4 regions of the Brevibacillus brevis NBRC 100599 genome follow, and region 1 is predicted to be linked to each of the others. Evidence: riboswitches for the same ligand, from Rfam matches in the RefSeq annotation. Region 1 holds a riboswitch; each other region holds the start of a gene.
The links. Region 1 has a riboswitch for cyclic di-AMP ahead of BBR47_RS05330 (C40 family peptidase). Riboswitches for the same ligand answer to the same signal wherever they lie in the genome.

Region 1 (4,211 bases):
CTTCCCTTCCTGGATTTCTTGGGTGACGCGCGATAATTCGTTAACCGGCCGTAGTATCCAGCGAACGAACAAAGCGAGCAGAACCAATCCTACCAGACTAATGCTTCCGTAAATAAACCAAAGCATCATGGAAACCCCTGTCGTAGCCATCATGTCGTAATCATCCGTGTAGAAATAAACAACAATCTCCCCTGTACGCGGTGGCTCCTGCTGAAAATGGTACTCAGCGACCACTTTGAGGTCATTTTGCTTAGCAGAATCGCCACGGCTTGATGAGGAGGGGGAAGGCATTTTTAAATTATAGGCGCTTGATGTTTTGCTGTAGATAGTGTTTCCATTGGCATCCTTCACGAGCATGCGGTACATCACGTCGTCTGGCAACTGCTTCTCAAGCTCCATGCGTTCGATTGGGTCCTTGAAATTACTGACGAGAAGCAGTTGATTGAGCATGACCTTTTCTGCGGCTTCCTTCTCAGCCTGGTACTGATTATGCCGGTCATTTTTGAGTTGAGCGACAATAATGTCTTGAAAAACAAATTTAAACAACAAAATGTTGAGTGTGAGCAAGGCAATGAAGGAGAGAAAAATTTTATTGCGCAAGCTCATTTAAAGCTTCTCCCCGATAAAAACGTAGCCTGTCCCCCATTGTGTTTTAATGAATTGACGTTCCGTTTCCAGCTTCTCACGGAGGTTTTTAATATGGACCGTCACTGTATTGAGCGAGCCATAACCATATCCCCAAACACGGTCATAAATTTGCTCTCTTGTAAAGACGATGCCCGCATTTTCTGCGAGGAAGGTGAGTAGTTGAAATTCTTTGGTAGAGAGCTCGATCTTTTGGTTACATACATATACGGAATACGTTTCTTTATGAATTTCCAAGTCCTTAAATTTCAAAACCGTAATCGGAGAAGAGGCTGTTTCCTTCTCAGGCTGCTCTTCGGTATGCTTGCGAATGCGCTCATAGCGACGAAGGTGGGCACGAATGCGAGCGAGCAACTCTTCCGTATCAAAAGGCTTCGTGATGTAATCGTCTGCGCCGATTTCAAAGCCGACTACCTTATCTACCGCTTTTCCTTTTGCACTGAGAAACAGTATAGGCAAATCCCACTCACGGCGAATTTGAGAGCAGAGCTCATAGCCACTCATGTTGGGCATCATAATATCCAAAAGGATCAGGTTGGGACGCTCACCTTGGCTGAGCAACGAGAGTGCATCTTCTCCGCTTTCAGCAGAGGAAACGCTGAAGCCCTCGTTCTCCAAAATGTCTTCTAGCAGTTCAATAATCTCCAGATTGTCATCGACAATTAAAATGTGATCTTTCACCGGAACAACCCCCAGTTACTTCTATTAATAAGGAATACCATTCAAAGAATGGGTCTTGTCTATCATAACATGCTTTGCCCCTATCAGGGGAAGAAACCCCGTAAGTTATTAAGTTGTTCTAATATGTGAGGGTACCTCTTTAGACCAGGTACTAAATTTCGTCAGAAAAAGCCAGAGACGTAGTGTCCCTGGCTTTTATTATTTTGCCGAATGACTATTTTTTAGCTGGTTTTTCCGGCAACGATGCAGCTTGCACCGCTTTTTCCTTATTCGGAGTTTCTGCTTTCGCTAGAACAGGAGCACTGAGACGCTTGGCGCCTACATAACGCTTGCTCCAGTAGTATGGATCGTTCAACTTGGTGTTGACGACTCCACGACCAGATTCCGAGTGCACGAATGTGCCGTCTCCGATGTAGATACCCACATGAGAAATGCTGCGACCGTTCGTATTGAAGAATACGAGATCGCCTGGTTGCAAATCTTTTCTGTCTACCTCTGTACCTAATTCGTACTGGGAAGCAGAATTGTGAGGCAGGTCTACACCTAACGCATCAAATACGTAGCGTGTGAAACCGGAGCAGTCAAAGCCCTTTTTGGACGAGCCGGAAGATTTGTAAGGGGTACCGTACAAGTCGCTGACAACTTCATGGAGAGTATTCTCCTCAGCAGCCTGTGCAGCGCCTGCCCCCATAGCAAGTAATCCAGCCATAAATAAAGATAAAACCATCTTGCGCAAAAGAAACTGCTCCCTTCGTGAGCCTACGAGGTTAGCTGAAGGGTTCGGTCGAAAGGACGCCCTAGGCTGCTAGGAGTAGCAACCATTCACCCCAAAAACGTGGTTCCCCCGTTTCCGCTAAGCGGAATTCGGCTATTTTTCGATGTTTTTTTACACGCACTCTTACGAAGATTCTACGCCAGTCCTTTTTTTCCTTCTTTTTATCTGTTCATTCACATATTCGTCACAAAGATAGCGTCAAATGCTGTAACGTTTTCGTTCGACAGTGCAAGCCGCCTTTCGACGTGGGCTTATTCCTGCCTTGCGAGAGAGCTCGTCCGATTAAGGCAGGAAAATGTCTCCGTCCAAGGACGGAGGGAAAAACCAACCGCACGCCCGTTATGGGAAGCCTATACCGAGGGCTACAATAAGGGCATAACGTTCCACAAGCACCACAAGCAAAACGAATGGAGGTAAGCGAGTAATGAGCGAACGGTCTGGCAAAGTACTACTCGGGCTGGTTCTGCTGCTAGTCGGTGGGTTGGTTCTTCTCGATCTGGTTGGTATCGATATCGGAGACTTGCTCGGGTTTATCATTCCCGGCGTGATCATGATATACGGTGCCAAAAAGATCATGGGACAAACCGGTTCACGATTTTGGGGAATCCTGGTCTTCCTATTCGGGTTCCTGATGTTGATTGGCAAGCTTGACCTACTGTTTCACGCGCTTCTGGCCATTGGGGTGATTTATCTGGGATATCGCTTACTGCGTCCCAGCCAAGAACCTAAACAAGCGCCACCTGCTTGGGAGCGTGAATGGGCCCAAAAAGTATTAAAGGAAGATACGCTGGACACTTGGGAGAGAGATGTAAGAAGACGCCCACAGTAACGCCAATGTCGCAAGAGTCTTTTGGATGAACAATATGATGTGATATGATGAGGAGGAAAAAATAATGAGTATCTTTAAACGTTTGCGTGACCTGACAGTAGCTTCGGTAAATGATGCATTGGATTCAATGGAAGATCCGGTAGTAATGCTGAATCAATATATGCGTGACATGGAAGTAGAAATCGGACAAGTTGAAGTAGCGGTTGCCCGTCAGGTTGCTCTGGAAAAGAAATTCCGTCAGCAATTGGACGAAGCCAATGCTCTGATCGAAAAACGTGATCGCCAAGTCAAGCTCGCCTTGACTGAAGGAGAAGACGAGTTGGCTCGTCGAGCACTCGCTGACAAGAAGCAGTACGAAGGCCGTGCAGCGGAATATGAAACTCTCTACCTGTCAGCATCCGAGTCAGCTACGCAAATGCGCGAGAAGCTGGCTGAGCTGAAGGAAGAGTTCTATAAAATGCGTGCGAAAAAGTTCACTCTGATGGCACGTGCACAAGTAGCTCGTACCCAAAAGCAAGTCAATCAAGCAGTTGTCGGTATCGGCAATCAGTCCGCAGGCCGTGGCTTCGCTCGCATGGAAGAGAAAGTCATGCGCATGGAAGCAGAAGCGCAAATGAGCGGGCAATGGCGCCAAACGAACCGCGCTTGGGAGAACGCTTTGTCTGAGCTGGAAAAGGATGATCTCGATGCAGAACTTGCCAGCATCAAAGCATCCATTAATGAAGTAAAAACACCGGTAGCCAAACCAGTACAATCCTAATTCAACAGGAACTGGGGGACAAGGTGTAGAATAGAGTGTGTCAATTCGGCAGCCTGTGTACATCAGGCTGCTTTTCCCCTAGGAGGTACGATTCTTGCAGGACTTCTTGGTCTTTTTGCGGCGGTTTATCGCTGAGCCTGGACGCGTCGGTAGTATCATCCCCAGCTCTCGTTTTTTATGTGAGCAAATGTTGAAAAGCGTCGATTGGGCTTCAACCGATGTGATCCTGGAGCTGGGACCTGGTACAGGGGCTTTTACCCAAACGATCTATCAGCGCTTGCATCCCGGCACACAGTACGTGCTCGTGGAACGAGATTCCCAATTTCGCTCTATGCTTCAATCACGTTTTCCCGATCTTCCTATCAGGGAGGAAGCGACTAAACTTAGGTCTTACTTGGAGGAGCAGGACCTTGCAGGTGCAGATGTCATTATCTCAGGTCTGCCATTCGCCAACTTTCAACAAGAGCTGCGGGCAGCAATTCTGGACGAAGTTCAATCTGTACTGAAGCCAGGGGGCCTAT
Region 2 (4,211 bases), 430 kb from region 1:
TTACCGTTCCGGCTCGCGTCACAGCAGAGTCTTGCGCCGATATCTTTTCCCATCTGTTTGAAAACTATTTGATCAGCGCGGAAGGGACCTACGTTCAGGACGGGATTTCCGAAACACTCATTCGCCTCGTCGTCGAGCACTCCATCACAGCGATCCAGCAACCAGACAACGCTGAAGCACGATCTACCCTTTTATGGGCGAGCACGCTGGGCATCAGTCCCTTCACTGCTGGCGGTCGCGGTGCTGGCATGCCTTTGCACGGAATTGAACATCCGCTGAGCGGAATCTACGATATGGCTCACGGTCGTGGACTGGCGATCCTGTCCCTTCCTTATTTCGAACAGATGATATTGCAAGACCGTCCCGAGAGACTAGCCCGTATGGGACGTCATTGTTTTGGCGTTACGGTGGAGAATGAGAGCGAAGCAGCACGAGCAACGATTGATGCCGTTCGCCGTTGGTATGAGCGTATGGGAATCACAGAACGTCTGTCTGACTTCGGTGTGACCAAACAATCACTGGTCCAAATGGCTGAGGAAGCGGTACGCATCGGCGGACGCGGAATCGGGTATCTGCCTAGCTCACGAAAATTGAATGAATCCGATGTAATCGCGATCTACGAGGCTTGCCTGTAATGGAAGCATCAAACACACTGGCGAGCCTACGCTCAGTTATGTAATAATACAAATTAATCATTAATCAAAATTATTTTACTACGGAGGTTACCACCATGGCAGATCCACGCATTAATGAACTGGCAAGCCGTCTCGTCCGTTACTCACTCCATTTGCAAAAAGGCGAAAAAGTTCTGATCGAAAATACAGGCCTGCAACCTGAACTCGTTCGTGCACTTGTGCGTGAGTCATTTGCAGTTGGGGCTCTGCCTTTGGTCACCTTAAAAGACCAGGAAGTCATGCGTGCACTCTATCAAGGCACGAGCGAAGAACATATGGCTCTGATGGCAAAATACGAGTATGACAGGATGAAGGACATGGATGCTTACATCGCCATCCGCGCCTACGACAACATCAACGAGTATGCCGACGTACCGGACGACAAAATGGGCATTTACGCTCGTGTCCTGTATCAACCTGTACATACGAACGAGCGCGTTCCGAACAAACGCTGGGTTGTACTGCGCTACCCAAACAAGTCGATGGCACAGCTATCCAAAATGAGTCTCGAGAGCTTTGAGGACTTCTACTTCTCCGTCTGCAATCTGGACTACGCGAAAATGTCCGCTGCCATGACTCCGTTGAAAGAGCTGATGGAGCGCACTGATCGTGTACGCATCGTCGGTCCAAAAACGGACCTGCGCTTCTCCATTAAAGGAATCAATGCCATCAAGTGTGACGGCAAACGCAATATCCCGGATGGCGAAGTATACACCGCTCCTGTACGCGATTCCGTGGAAGGGACGATTTTCTACAACGCGGCATCGATCTACAACGGCATTACCTTCAATGATGTTCAGTTCACTTTCAAAGAAGGCAAAATCGTGGAAGCGACCAGCTCCAATACTAAAGCATTGAACGACATCCTCGACACGGACGAGGGCGCACGTTATATCGGAGAATTCGCGATCGGCTTCAACCCGCACATCCTCCACCCGATGCTGGACATCCTGTTTGACGAAAAAATCGCGGGCAGCTTCCACTTCACGCCAGGGAATGCTTACACAGTAGCAGACAACGGCAACCGCTCCTCCGTTCACTGGGACTTGGTCCAAATCCAACGCCCTGAATACGGCGGCGGCGAAATCTGGTTTGACGATGTGCTGATCAGAAAAGATGGGCGCTTTGTGTTGCCAGAGCTGGAAGGCTTGAATCCGGAGAATTTGATTTAAACGAAATGAATGAAAAAATGGGTTAGGGAATGAGTTCCCTAGCCCATTTTCTATTGTTCAGAGAAAATAAAGCGTTAGACTGGCCTATTTTACAGGCGACACTGTAAGCGGGATTGGTGAGTGTCGGACTCCACCCTCTCAATAAAACAAGAGATATTCTTATTAATCCTACCAAATTTTACGGGTTTCTTTCACCGGTGAATCTCTGTTATTCTAGGTCATGCCAAACAAAACAGCCGAAACTTCCTCTCGAATGGAAGTGCGGGGGAGCTTTTTTACTTGCAGATGAGAGATCTGCATGGGGTGAATCGCCAAAGTGCGTAGGGTTGTTTCCTCAATCCGAATCCGTCAACTAACCTCGTAGGCCAAAAAAAGGAGACGATGTGAATATGAAACGCCTTGGTACTATTGCAATCGCGACATTGGGATTGGGATTTGTTCTTTCCGGCTTTTCTAACACAGCTTCTGCCGCTACCACATGTCCGCAATACGGGTATCAACCATATATGCAACCTGTCCAACCGCAAATGCAAGCACCTTACGCAGCACCAGCGAATCAACAGCAGCCAGCTCAACAGCCAGTAAAACAAGCTAACCAACAAATGGATTCTTCCTCGGTTGGGAAGCAAGTAACTGATTTGGTAAACCAAGAGCGTGCAAAAGCAGGTCTGAAGCCAGTGGAACTGGATGCTTCCCTGAACAAAGTTGCACAAGCAAAAGCTGCTGATATGTCCAAAAACAACTACTTTGACCATACAAGCCCTACGTATGGCTCTCCATTTGACATGATGAAACAATTCGGTGTATCTTCTATGACCGCGGGTGAGAACATCGCCATGGGTCAACGCACCGCTGAGGAAGTCATGAACCAATGGATGAACAGTGAAGGACACCGTCAAAACATCATGAATCCTTCCTTCACCAAAATCGGTGTAGGCTTTGTGAATGGATACTGGGTACAAGAATTCATCGGATAATGAAATTAGATATAAATGCCGAGTCCTCTAGCGGGGACCCGGCTTTCTTATTTTTTCACAGATATTGTCATGTCTTTTCTTCATCCACCGATTCCGCACTTTCTCGAACTTTTTCTACAACTTCTTCAGATTTGAGTTGCTTGTGCGAAGGGAGATCTAAAAATGTAGAAGCACGTCGATCGAGCCACAAGCTTTCCTCACCTTCCCTATCAGTTGCAACGAAGATAAACCCACCTGAATAACTAAAGTACGTAATGTTTACATCTTCCCCGAGTGTATTTTTCATGTTCTCGTAAAGGTCAAACAATTCAGGGCCAGTTTTTTCACCACCAGCCATGATTGGCTCTGTATCTGTTGCTATAACGATACCTTTTACTTCATCCTCTTCCATAATGAACGAAAGTTTTTCGTCTGTTGAAGATAGCAGTCCTTGCATATTCGTATCGTTGTAGTTACGTATTTTATCCGCTTCTGGTAAAACAGCTCCCTGAATTGAAAAGTCTGACAGGGTTGCATTCCTACTCGATTTGCTTAAGGGTTGGTTCTCTTGGTTACGTGCCTGTTCCATCTTTTTATATGCCTGTAGTGCTTCCTTATCCCCTTGGTTAATAGCCTCAGCCCAAGTAGCTGATGATATTCCAGCAACAATTAGCGCACCTATCAATGTCCATGTGTATTTATTCATAACTCCCCCAAAGTTAATTCACTTCGATATAGGAATATTCTACCATATTTTGAAATCCCTATGAATTATGCAATAAAAAAATGAAGACATTGAAGCGTCTCCATTTTTTATTTTGCCATCATTTCATCCATACGGCAGCCTGACCTCAAAACACGTACGAATCAAATCACTTTGGACAGAAATCGTTCCCCGATGCTTCTCGACGATATTTTTGGCAATAAACAGGCCAAGTCCTGTTCCTCCCCCTTGATGCGTTCGCGCTTTGTCGCCTGTAAAAAACATTTCAAAAATATGCGGCAGCGCCTCCTCAGGTATCTGGTCGCCGTAATTCATGATTTGCACAACTACTTCATCGCCCTCGCGATAAGCGTTCAAATCGATAAACTGGCCATCGCCCCCGTAGCGTATCGCGTTGGTCAGGATATTCTCAAATACGCGTGCCAGCAGCTCCCCATCTCCCACGATCACTAATTGGGCAGCAACCGTACACCGCGCGACGAGCTCATTTTTCTCAAAGGAAGGATACATCTCCTCATTTAACTGAACAAGCAATTCGCTCAAATCAATGACCTTTTGCTCGATGGTAACCATGCCGTAATTCATTCTCGTAATTTCGAATAGCTCATCAATCAGTTTTTCCAATCGATGCGACTTGGTAAGAGCAATCGTCGCATAATGCCGCATTTGTTCTTGTGTCATCTGC
Region 3 (4,211 bases), 2.2 Mb from region 1:
ATAAAAATAGAAAAAAATGGTGGAAATAAACGAAGCATAAACAGCAAGGAGATTGACTCATGAAACGTTGGAATATTATGGTGACAGGCTTCGGAACAGTAGGACAGCAGGTAGCCAGACTGCTGGAACAGCGACGGGAGCGGTACCGCGAGCTATATGAAGCAGATGTCAGACTCGTGGGAATCGTTCGTTCATCCTCCGGCCTCTATGATGAGAACGGAATCGATTCAGGGAAATGGGCAAACTATGCTCATACAAAACAAGCAGGGAACGCATCTTGGAACGCGCTGGAATTTATCAAATCAGTTCAAGCAGACGTACTCATCGAGGCAGGTCCATCTGAAAAAGAGGGGGGACCTGGTCTGACTTATATTCGGTATGCATTGGAGAATGCCATGCATGCGATCGCGATTTCAAAAGGTGCGCTTGTTGTTGATTATGCTGGTTTGGCCGCTCTTGCCAAAAAACATGGTACCGCGTTGAAAATTAGTGGGGCAACAGCAGCAGCTCTGCCGACGATCGATCTTTTGCAGTATAACTTGGCAGGCTGTGAAGTAAAACGAGTCGAAGGTATTTTTACGGGAACGACGAACTTCGTGCTCACAAAAATGATGGAAGAGGGGCTCACCTGTACAGAAGCAGTCGAGCTCGCTCAGAAGATGGGGATTGCCGAACCGGATCCCTCCTACGATATCGATGGTTGGGATACAGCTTCGAAGCTCACGATCCTGGCAAACGCTGCTTTTGGCGGGCAAGTAAATCTAACCGATATCGAACGCGCAAGTATTCGCGAAATAACCTTGTTACAAATCGAGACGTGGAAAAAGCATGCGAAGATTCCCAAGCTGATCGGAACGATCCAAAAGGAAGCGAATGGTACGGTTTCTGTAGCAGTTGAGCTGTGTGCGGTAGATTTTACCCATCCGTTTGCATCCGTATCAGGTACGACAAAAGCCATCCGGGTAGAAACAGATGTTATGGGGGATTTATTGGTCGTTGGAGGAAAATCAGATCCTGTCGCGGCAGCAGCGGCTGCCTTAAAAGACCTTGAACATATTATTAGCAGATAGGTTCATTCGCATGTGCTTCCAGTGTTCCTTAGGAATGAGTCGTTTAGAACCGCGTGCATACTAGGGATGCACCACCAAAAACGGCGAGGGGGCCATACGGGTGAAACAATCGTCTGATGTCAATGCCGAGCTGCAGCAAGTATCTGCTTACCCAACCAAGCAAGAAATGAATCAAAAGGACGTTGCTTTGCTAGATGAGCAGGAAAGCTGCTGTACCCCCAAAAAACAGGCTTCTGAAACACAGCCGGATTAATGTCTACACGAAAAAGCCGGGTCTCGATTAAGAGACACCGGCTTTTCGTTTCGTGCAAAGCGTGTTACCCGATAAATTCTTGTACCCAGTAGCCATTTGTGAAGCCTACACCAATTTTTGTGAAGTCAGGGTTCATAATGTTTTGGCGGTGGCCTTCACTGTTCATCCATTGTTGCATGACTTCTTGTGGACTCTGTTGACCCATGGCGATATTCTCACCTGCAGTCGAGTATTGAATGCCATACTGCTTCATCATGTCAAATGGGGAACCGTACGTTGGGCTGTTGTGGTCAAAATAGTTGTTAGCAGACATATCTTGTGCTTTAGCCAAAGCTACTTTGGACAGTGTTGCATCCATTTGAACAGGCTTGAGACCTGCTTTTGCACGTTCTTGGTTTACCAAATCCGCGACTTGTTTCGCAAAATCACCCGTCTTAGCTTGATCCGCTTGATTTACTGGAGCGGCAGGCTCAGTGACATTATTGGTAGGTTGTGCTGGTGCTGTTTGTACTGGCGCTTGTTGTACTGGCGCTTGTTGTACGGGTGCTTGTTGGAAAGATCCTGGTTGATACGGGCATGGTTGTTGTACAGGTGTAGCTTGTCCTTGCTTAACAGGTTGCATCAGCTGTACTGCTTGTGGCTGGCCAGGAACAAAGCCTTGCTTTTGGAAAAAGTTAAGGAACTGTTGAGCATTTGGTGCTTTTTGGAATTGTCCCATATTTTGACCCACATTGAATTGGAATTGTCCGTTCTTCAATGGGCAGTTAGATGCTGCGGAAGCAGAAGAAGCAAACCCTGTCAAAGCCAAGCCCAGACCAAGAGTCATCGCGATTGTAACAGAACCAAAACGTTTCATAAAACAAATCTCTCCTTTTTTTTGCCTACGAGGTTAGTTGTCGGATTCGGATTGAGGAAACAACCCTACGCCAGTTCGGCGATTCACCCCAATGTGGAATAGCTCATCCACAAAAAAGTCCCCCGCACTTCCTTTTCAAAGAGGAAGTCTCGGCTTATTTCGTTTGGCATGAACAACGATATCAAACAATCCCAATCGAAATAAAGGAGTAATATATGGCAAATAGCTAGAATCGTTGATAAATTAGGCTCATTTCGTTTCGTTTAATTGTTCCTTCCAGGCAGTTAAGCCGCCTTCCAATGCATTTGCATGAAAACCATGCTCACGAAGGAGAGCTGCAGCTTTTTGAGCTTTGTTACCTGTTGTACATAAGGTAACGATTTGCACATTTTGCGCGAGTTTTTCGGTTTCTTCAACAAGCGGCTTGTCCTGTTCTTTCATAAGAAGATAGGGGACGTTTTGCGTCGATGCGTTTTCGTGAACGAGGCTGCCAGAAACAAATTTCTCGGCGTCGCGTACGTCCAATAAAAGTACGGGGACTTTCTTTTCAAGCATTTCGGATAATTGAATGGTTGTCAAAATATGATTTTGCAATGTAATCCCTCCCAATCCTATTGTATCAGAGTCCCGCTTCGTCCAGAATAAGGGTGAACCGTTGCTTTTTTTGGACAACCATGGTAGAATGAGGTTGCTACTTGAAAAATTGATACCTAATCATTCATCGAGGTGTTTGTATGCTGATGGATAACATTTTTGGATCCCCGATTCACACTGGCGCGGTCATCGGAGCCGCAAGGATGGAAGAGAGGAAGGGCTTTCATTGTTTTAGGTTTTCAAAAGGTTTAGTTTTTTATTTTGCAGTTCCGTCCTATGACATTCACATTTTTGCCGGGTAGGTAAAATTCACATATCATGAAGGCGTATCATCGCACATGATCTGGTATTTCTTCATGATATGTGAGCTTTATTTGCTTCGGTAAATATGACTAGCATATTCAAAATCAATTTTTGGAGGTTTTTTCAAATGCAAACGAACGGAACAGTAAAATGGTTTAACGCAGAAAAAGGTTTCGGTTTCATTCAAGTAGAAGGCGGAGACGATGTATTCGTACACTTCAGCGCAATCCAAGGTGACGGTTTCAAAACTTTGGACGAAGGTCAAAAAGTTCAATTCAACATCGTTCAAGGCAACCGTGGCCCACAAGCTGAGAACGTAGTAAAACTGTAAGTCTCCTTTTCAAAGAAACTGTCCTTTCGAGGGCAGTTTCTTTTTTTGTCGTGGTCGTAGAAGCAAAAAGGTGTTGGGATCGTCCCAAGCGCCTTTCCTGCATGCGAATGGATAAAAAAAGGAACTATGGCGTCCCACCATAATTCCTCATTTTCTTCCTGCAAGATAGTTAAATACAAGTTTCGATTTCGACAGTTTGGAACTGACTGTCAAGAACGGTAAGACCAACAACTTGACCGCCGCCGATAGTAGTACGGCCATAAGTGGTGAGAAGGACATTTCTGTTGTTTTCTGCTACGGTAAGGCGGACTTCATAGTGGAAAGAAGCGGGGATCAGCGCATTGAAAGCAGTGCGAGTATTCGCAGGGATAAATTGCGTGATGTCAAGCAAGGTGCTAACTGGATTCGTTTGTGTAACTGCGTTACCCCAGTTTAATACTTGCACACGTACTTCAACCGGTTCTGTGTTCAGATTTACCAGGTCGAGGTGAGCGGTGAGAGCACGGGCGAGGTTGTTTTGCAAAATACCGGTCGTTCTCACCGTATTTCTTCTTGGGCGTTTGTGATTTCTTTTTTCCGAATTACCGTGATCGTCGTCGTATTCGATTTCAGACATCCATGTTCACTCCATTCTTGTTAATCTAGTGGGACAATAATACGATATTGTTTCTTGTCTTAATTTGTAACGGCGAACGTAAGGGGACGAGTACCTATTTTTGATAGAGGATGGTGGAGGGGTTGGGAGATAGAACTGTATGCAAACAACTTGACTATACAGCTCGATTTGATTGGGGATACGAAGGG
Region 4 (4,211 bases), 660 kb from region 1:
AATGGGATTGACTGTTATCATGATGACCGGTGACAACCGTCAAACCGCCGAGGCCATTGCCCGTGAAGCAGGAATCGATCACGTCATCGCAGAAGTCCTGCCTGAAGGCAAAGCTGCAGAAGTGAAAAAACTGCAAGAACAAGGCAAAAAAGTCGCGATGGTCGGCGATGGTATCAACGACGCTCCAGCACTCGCTACCGCTGACGTCGGTATGGCAATCGGTACAGGTACTGATGTGGCGATGGAAGCAGCCGATATTACCCTGATGCGCGGCGAACTGACTAGTGTCGCAGACGCCATCGAGATGAGTAAGCTCACCATCCGCAACATCAAGCAAAACCTGTTCTGGGCATTGGCCTACAACACCTTGGGCATCCCCATTGCAGCAATCGGCTTACTCGCTCCATGGCTTGCCGGTGCCGCAATGGCCTTCAGCTCCGTATCCGTCGTACTCAACGCACTAAGACTGCAACGAGTGAAGCTGTAACAACAGTAACAAGCGGCTTCGTCCGCCTTACCTATACAACATAAAATGCAAGGAGAGATTGATCATGACAAATATCACATTGAACGTAGAAGGCATGTCTTGCAATAAATGCGTAGCGCGCATCGAGAACACATTGAAAGATCTGGGTGCAGAAGGCAAAGTAAACCTGGCTGAAAAAAAGGTTGAGGTTTCCTACAACGAGAGCAACTTGACTCTCGATGCAGTGAAAGAAGCTATTGAAGACCAAGGCTACGACGTCGTTTAATCATCGTGTTTTTGAAAAGCAAAGCTCCTGCCTGATTCATTGAGGCAGGAGCTTTTTCAATTGTGATTTGAGTAGCTGTAGTGGAGGGGGAAGAAGCCCATTTCCAGTCTACGCTTCGGCCTACGCCCCGCAAGGGGTTAGACTGTCCGCTCCGAAATGAATGTCGGGAGTGCTTCAAAAGTAGGGTTTCGAGGATGTAGTCTCAGAGGTTGAAGCTGAAAACCCCCGCCATTCATTTCGGAGCTAAGTAGGGCTCCAGAGGCGCTAGGACTGGAAATGTTCTTCTTCCCAAGCGGCTATTGTTTACATCTTGAAAGCATCATTCAAAAAGTCTTTAAAAAAGCGTAGAACCTCAACAGCTCGTAGAGGAAACAGGAGAAATAAGCGAAGATCTTTGGACACACCTACCGAGGCGCAGTGAAAAAAAGCGAAACTGCCTTTAGCGTCCACCTCTGAGACACATCCTGATGGACTACTTTAGACGCGGTTTCGCTTTTTTTCACGGAGCCGGGCACCCCATGCTCCCGCGCAGGGGTTCCAAGAATCTGAGCGTTTTCTCCTGTTTCCTCCCCACCACAACAGCGAGTATAACGCACTAATCCTTCAACCGAATAAGCAACGAACAGCTAATCCAATCCGACTCATAAAGAAAGCCGTAATCCGGTTAAAACCATGCTAAACGAACGTTCACAATAACTGGAAGCCAGCGTATAATTCAAATCACAATCACGCTTCAATAAGAAACAACACATACGGCCTAGTTCCGATATTCTCGGAAGCGGGGGAACCAATCTTTTGGGGTTAATCCTGAGTGATCAGGAGGGATGAGGAAATGTCTTCTCTGCCATCCTACCCGTCAGCTAACCTCGTCGGCCAAAGCAGGGAAGGTCATGGATGGATAAAGTCTAGGCATTTTATGCGCAACAAGGGGATTCCTTGCGGGCGTGTGATAGGCCGATACAGGCTTTTTCTTTGGGGCCTTTGTTCTGGAGAAAAAGGATGGATCGGTCTATTTTTTTATGGAAATATCGACGAGCAGCTTACGCGATACAGTCGTGAAGGAAATGGTGTGGATCGCTGGGAGGCAGTCGGTACGACATAAACCGCTGACAATCGAAATCGGGAAGACAGAGTACAGGGAGTCCTGACAATGGACGCCAGGTATTCCGTAAGCCTGCGGATTTTCTACACGAGTAAAAATCAAGCGTGCCTGCTTTGGTTTGCTGGAGTGTGGAAGCTTCGCGGGCTTTTTACATTTACGAAAAAACGAAGGATGAGGGATATCATGTCCAAAATGAAAGTCCATCAACTTACAAAAGTGTTCGGCAAGCAGCCCGAGCTGGCCTTGAAGCTGCTGGCGGAAGGACGTACAAAAGAACAAATTTACAAGCAAACCGGCCAGTCCATCGGTGTCAATCAGGTCAGCTTTGAAGTCGAGGAAGGCGAAATCTTCGTCATCATGGGCCTATCCGGCAGCGGCAAATCAACCTTAATCCGACTGTGTAATCGACTGATTGACCCAACGAGCGGAAGCATCGAGATCGATGGGGAAGAGATCGTGGCCATGAAGGCGACAGCTTTGCGCGAGGTGCGGAGGAAGAAGCTCGGGATGGTTTTCCAAAACTTCGCCCTGTTTCCACAGCGGACGGTACGGGAAAACGTGGAGTTTGGTTTGGAGATTCAACAAGTACCACCAGGGCTCCGACAAGAAAAAGCACGGGAAGCGCTCGCGCTCGTTGGATTGACCGAGTGGGAAAATGCGTACCCAGATCAATTGAGCGGAGGTATGCGTCAACGAGTCGGATTGGCGCGGGCGTTGGCTAATAATCCAGATATTCTCTTGATGGACGAAGCGTTCAGTGCACTGGACCCGCTCATTCGAAAAGATATGCAGGATGAGCTGCTGGAGCTTCAGATGACGATGAAAAAGACGATCCTGTTCATTACACATGACTTGCATGAGGCGTTGCGACTGGGCGACCGGATTGCCTTTATGAAAGACGGGCAGATCATTCAGATCGGCCGCCCAGAAGAAATCCTGGCAGACCCAGCGGATGAATTTGTACGGAAGTTCGTGGAGGATGCCGACCTGTCAAGGGTACTCGTTGCTGAAAATGTGATGAAACGGGCAGAAGCAATCACCCCTGACAAAGGGGCGCGAGTGGCGCTGCAACTGATGATGGATAACGGCGTGTCCAGCCTGTACGTCGTGGACAAAAAGCGCACACTGCTCGGATTGATTACGGCGTATGACGTATCACTCGCGATCAGTACGGGAGATTCGCTGGAGGCAATCATGAAAACCGACCTCCCTACCGTTTCGCCTGACGCACGTCTGCACAGCTTGTTCCCGATGATGGCAGACCTGCATGTCCCGATTGCGGTAGTGGGCGAGCAGCAGCGTTTGTTGGGTGTCATCGTAAAAGGAGCGGTGCTAGGCGGGCTGGTAGGCAAAGTCAATGTACAAGAGCATCAGAGAGCAGAGGTGATGAGTGATGGACGTCGTGCCTAAGCTACCGATTGGCGGTTGGATGGAAGGGTTCGTGGAGGTGCTGGGCCAGTACAAAGGGGTATTGTTTGATCCGGTGGCTATCGTCATTTCCACGATGGTGACTTACTGTTCTACGGTTTTGGCAGAGATACCTTCGCTGATTCTCATCTTGCTGCTGGGGGCCGCTGCGTGGGTTTTTGCAGGGAGAGCGTCCATGGTCTTTACGGTTGTTGGACTTTCTCTCATCCACAACTTGGGGTACTGGGATGAAACGATGGAGACATTGGGACTCGTCCTCACTGCCACCATGATTTCGATCGCTATCGGGATTCCGGTGGGCATTCTTTGCGCGAGACACGATACGTTTCGCAATCTGGTTACGCCAATACTGGATTTGATGCAGACGATGCCAGCGTTCGTTTATTTGATTCCCGCCATCTTTTTCTTCGGTTTGGGCGAGGTGCCGGGAGTTATTGCCTCCGTTATTTTTGCTTTGCCGCCAATCGTGCGTCTTACGAACTTAGGCATTCGTCAGGTCCCAGCGGAAATGGAGGAAGCGGCGGACGCCTTTGGCGCAACTGGGTGGCAAAAGCTCGTGAAAGTGCAGCTGCCGTATGCGAAATCGACGATCTTGGCGGGCGTCAATCAGTGCATCATGCTCGCCCTGTCGATGGTGGTCATAGCGGCTATGATCGGGGCGAAAGGCTTGGGTGCAGACGTATATCGCGCCGTATCGCAAGTGGATATAGGAAGAGGATTCGAGGCGGGGCTATCCATCGTGATCATCGCTATCGTCCTGGATCGGCTTACACAACATGCAGGAAAAAAGGAGAGAAACACATGATGAACAAAATAGTTCCAGCTTTCTTGGCAGGGATGATGGGAGCAACAGCTTGGCTCGCAGGCTGCTCCAGTCAAAACACAAACACACAAATACCGACAGCAACGGTGGTCGGTCCTATTGCTTC

Region 2: another riboswitch for cyclic di-AMP. It lies ahead of BBR47_RS03360 (CAP domain-containing protein); the one in region 1 lies ahead of BBR47_RS05330 (C40 family peptidase).
Region 3: another riboswitch for cyclic di-AMP. It lies ahead of BBR47_RS15555 (CAP domain-containing protein); the one in region 1 lies ahead of BBR47_RS05330 (C40 family peptidase).
Region 4: another riboswitch for cyclic di-AMP. It lies ahead of BBR47_RS02185 (quaternary amine ABC transporter ATP-binding protein); the one in region 1 lies ahead of BBR47_RS05330 (C40 family peptidase).

The regions. Positions count from the first base shown of each region.
Region 1 covers NC_012491.1:1,041,562-1,045,772, forward strand. Annotated here, with positions in the region: gene BBR47_RS05320 (sensor histidine kinase) at 1-606, opposite strand, end outside; gene BBR47_RS05325 (response regulator transcription factor) at 607-1,326, opposite strand; gene BBR47_RS05330 (C40 family peptidase) at 1,541-2,062, opposite strand; cyclic di-AMP (ydaO/yuaA leader) riboswitch at 2,067-2,206, opposite strand; gene BBR47_RS05335 (LiaF transmembrane domain-containing protein) at 2,526-2,930, shown strand; gene BBR47_RS05340 (PspA/IM30 family protein) at 2,995-3,690, shown strand; gene BBR47_RS05345 (class I SAM-dependent methyltransferase) at 3,785-4,211, shown strand, end outside.
Region 2 covers NC_012491.1:611,794-616,004, reverse strand. Annotated here, with positions in the region: gene BBR47_RS03370 (iron-containing alcohol dehydrogenase) at 1-635, shown strand, start outside; gene BBR47_RS03365 (aminopeptidase) at 731-1,846, shown strand; cyclic di-AMP (ydaO/yuaA leader) riboswitch at 2,071-2,228, shown strand; gene BBR47_RS03360 (CAP domain-containing protein) at 2,236-2,823, shown strand; gene BBR47_RS03355 (hypothetical protein) at 2,891-3,508, opposite strand; gene BBR47_RS03350 (sensor histidine kinase) at 3,632-4,211, opposite strand, start outside.
Region 3 covers NC_012491.1:3,256,782-3,260,992, reverse strand. Annotated here, with positions in the region: gene def (peptide deformylase) at 1-29, shown strand, start outside; gene BBR47_RS15560 (homoserine dehydrogenase) at 60-1,070, shown strand; gene BBR47_RS31265 (hypothetical protein) at 1,171-1,323, shown strand; gene BBR47_RS15555 (CAP domain-containing protein) at 1,388-2,179, opposite strand; cyclic di-AMP (ydaO/yuaA leader) riboswitch at 2,187-2,344, opposite strand; gene BBR47_RS15550 (rhodanese-like domain-containing protein) at 2,429-2,773, opposite strand; gene BBR47_RS15545 (cold-shock protein) at 3,204-3,407, shown strand; gene BBR47_RS15540 (hypothetical protein) at 3,577-4,023, opposite strand; gene BBR47_RS15535 (2-phosphosulfolactate phosphatase) at 4,137-4,211, shown strand, end outside.
Region 4 covers NC_012491.1:382,608-386,818, forward strand. Annotated here, with positions in the region: gene BBR47_RS02170 (heavy metal translocating P-type ATPase) at 1-487, shown strand, start outside; gene BBR47_RS02175 (cation transporter) at 552-752, shown strand; cyclic di-AMP (ydaO/yuaA leader) riboswitch at 1,497-1,643, shown strand; gene BBR47_RS02185 (quaternary amine ABC transporter ATP-binding protein) at 2,038-3,264, shown strand; gene BBR47_RS02190 (ABC transporter permease) at 3,248-4,087, shown strand; gene BBR47_RS02195 (glycine betaine ABC transporter substrate-binding protein) at 4,084-4,211, shown strand, end outside.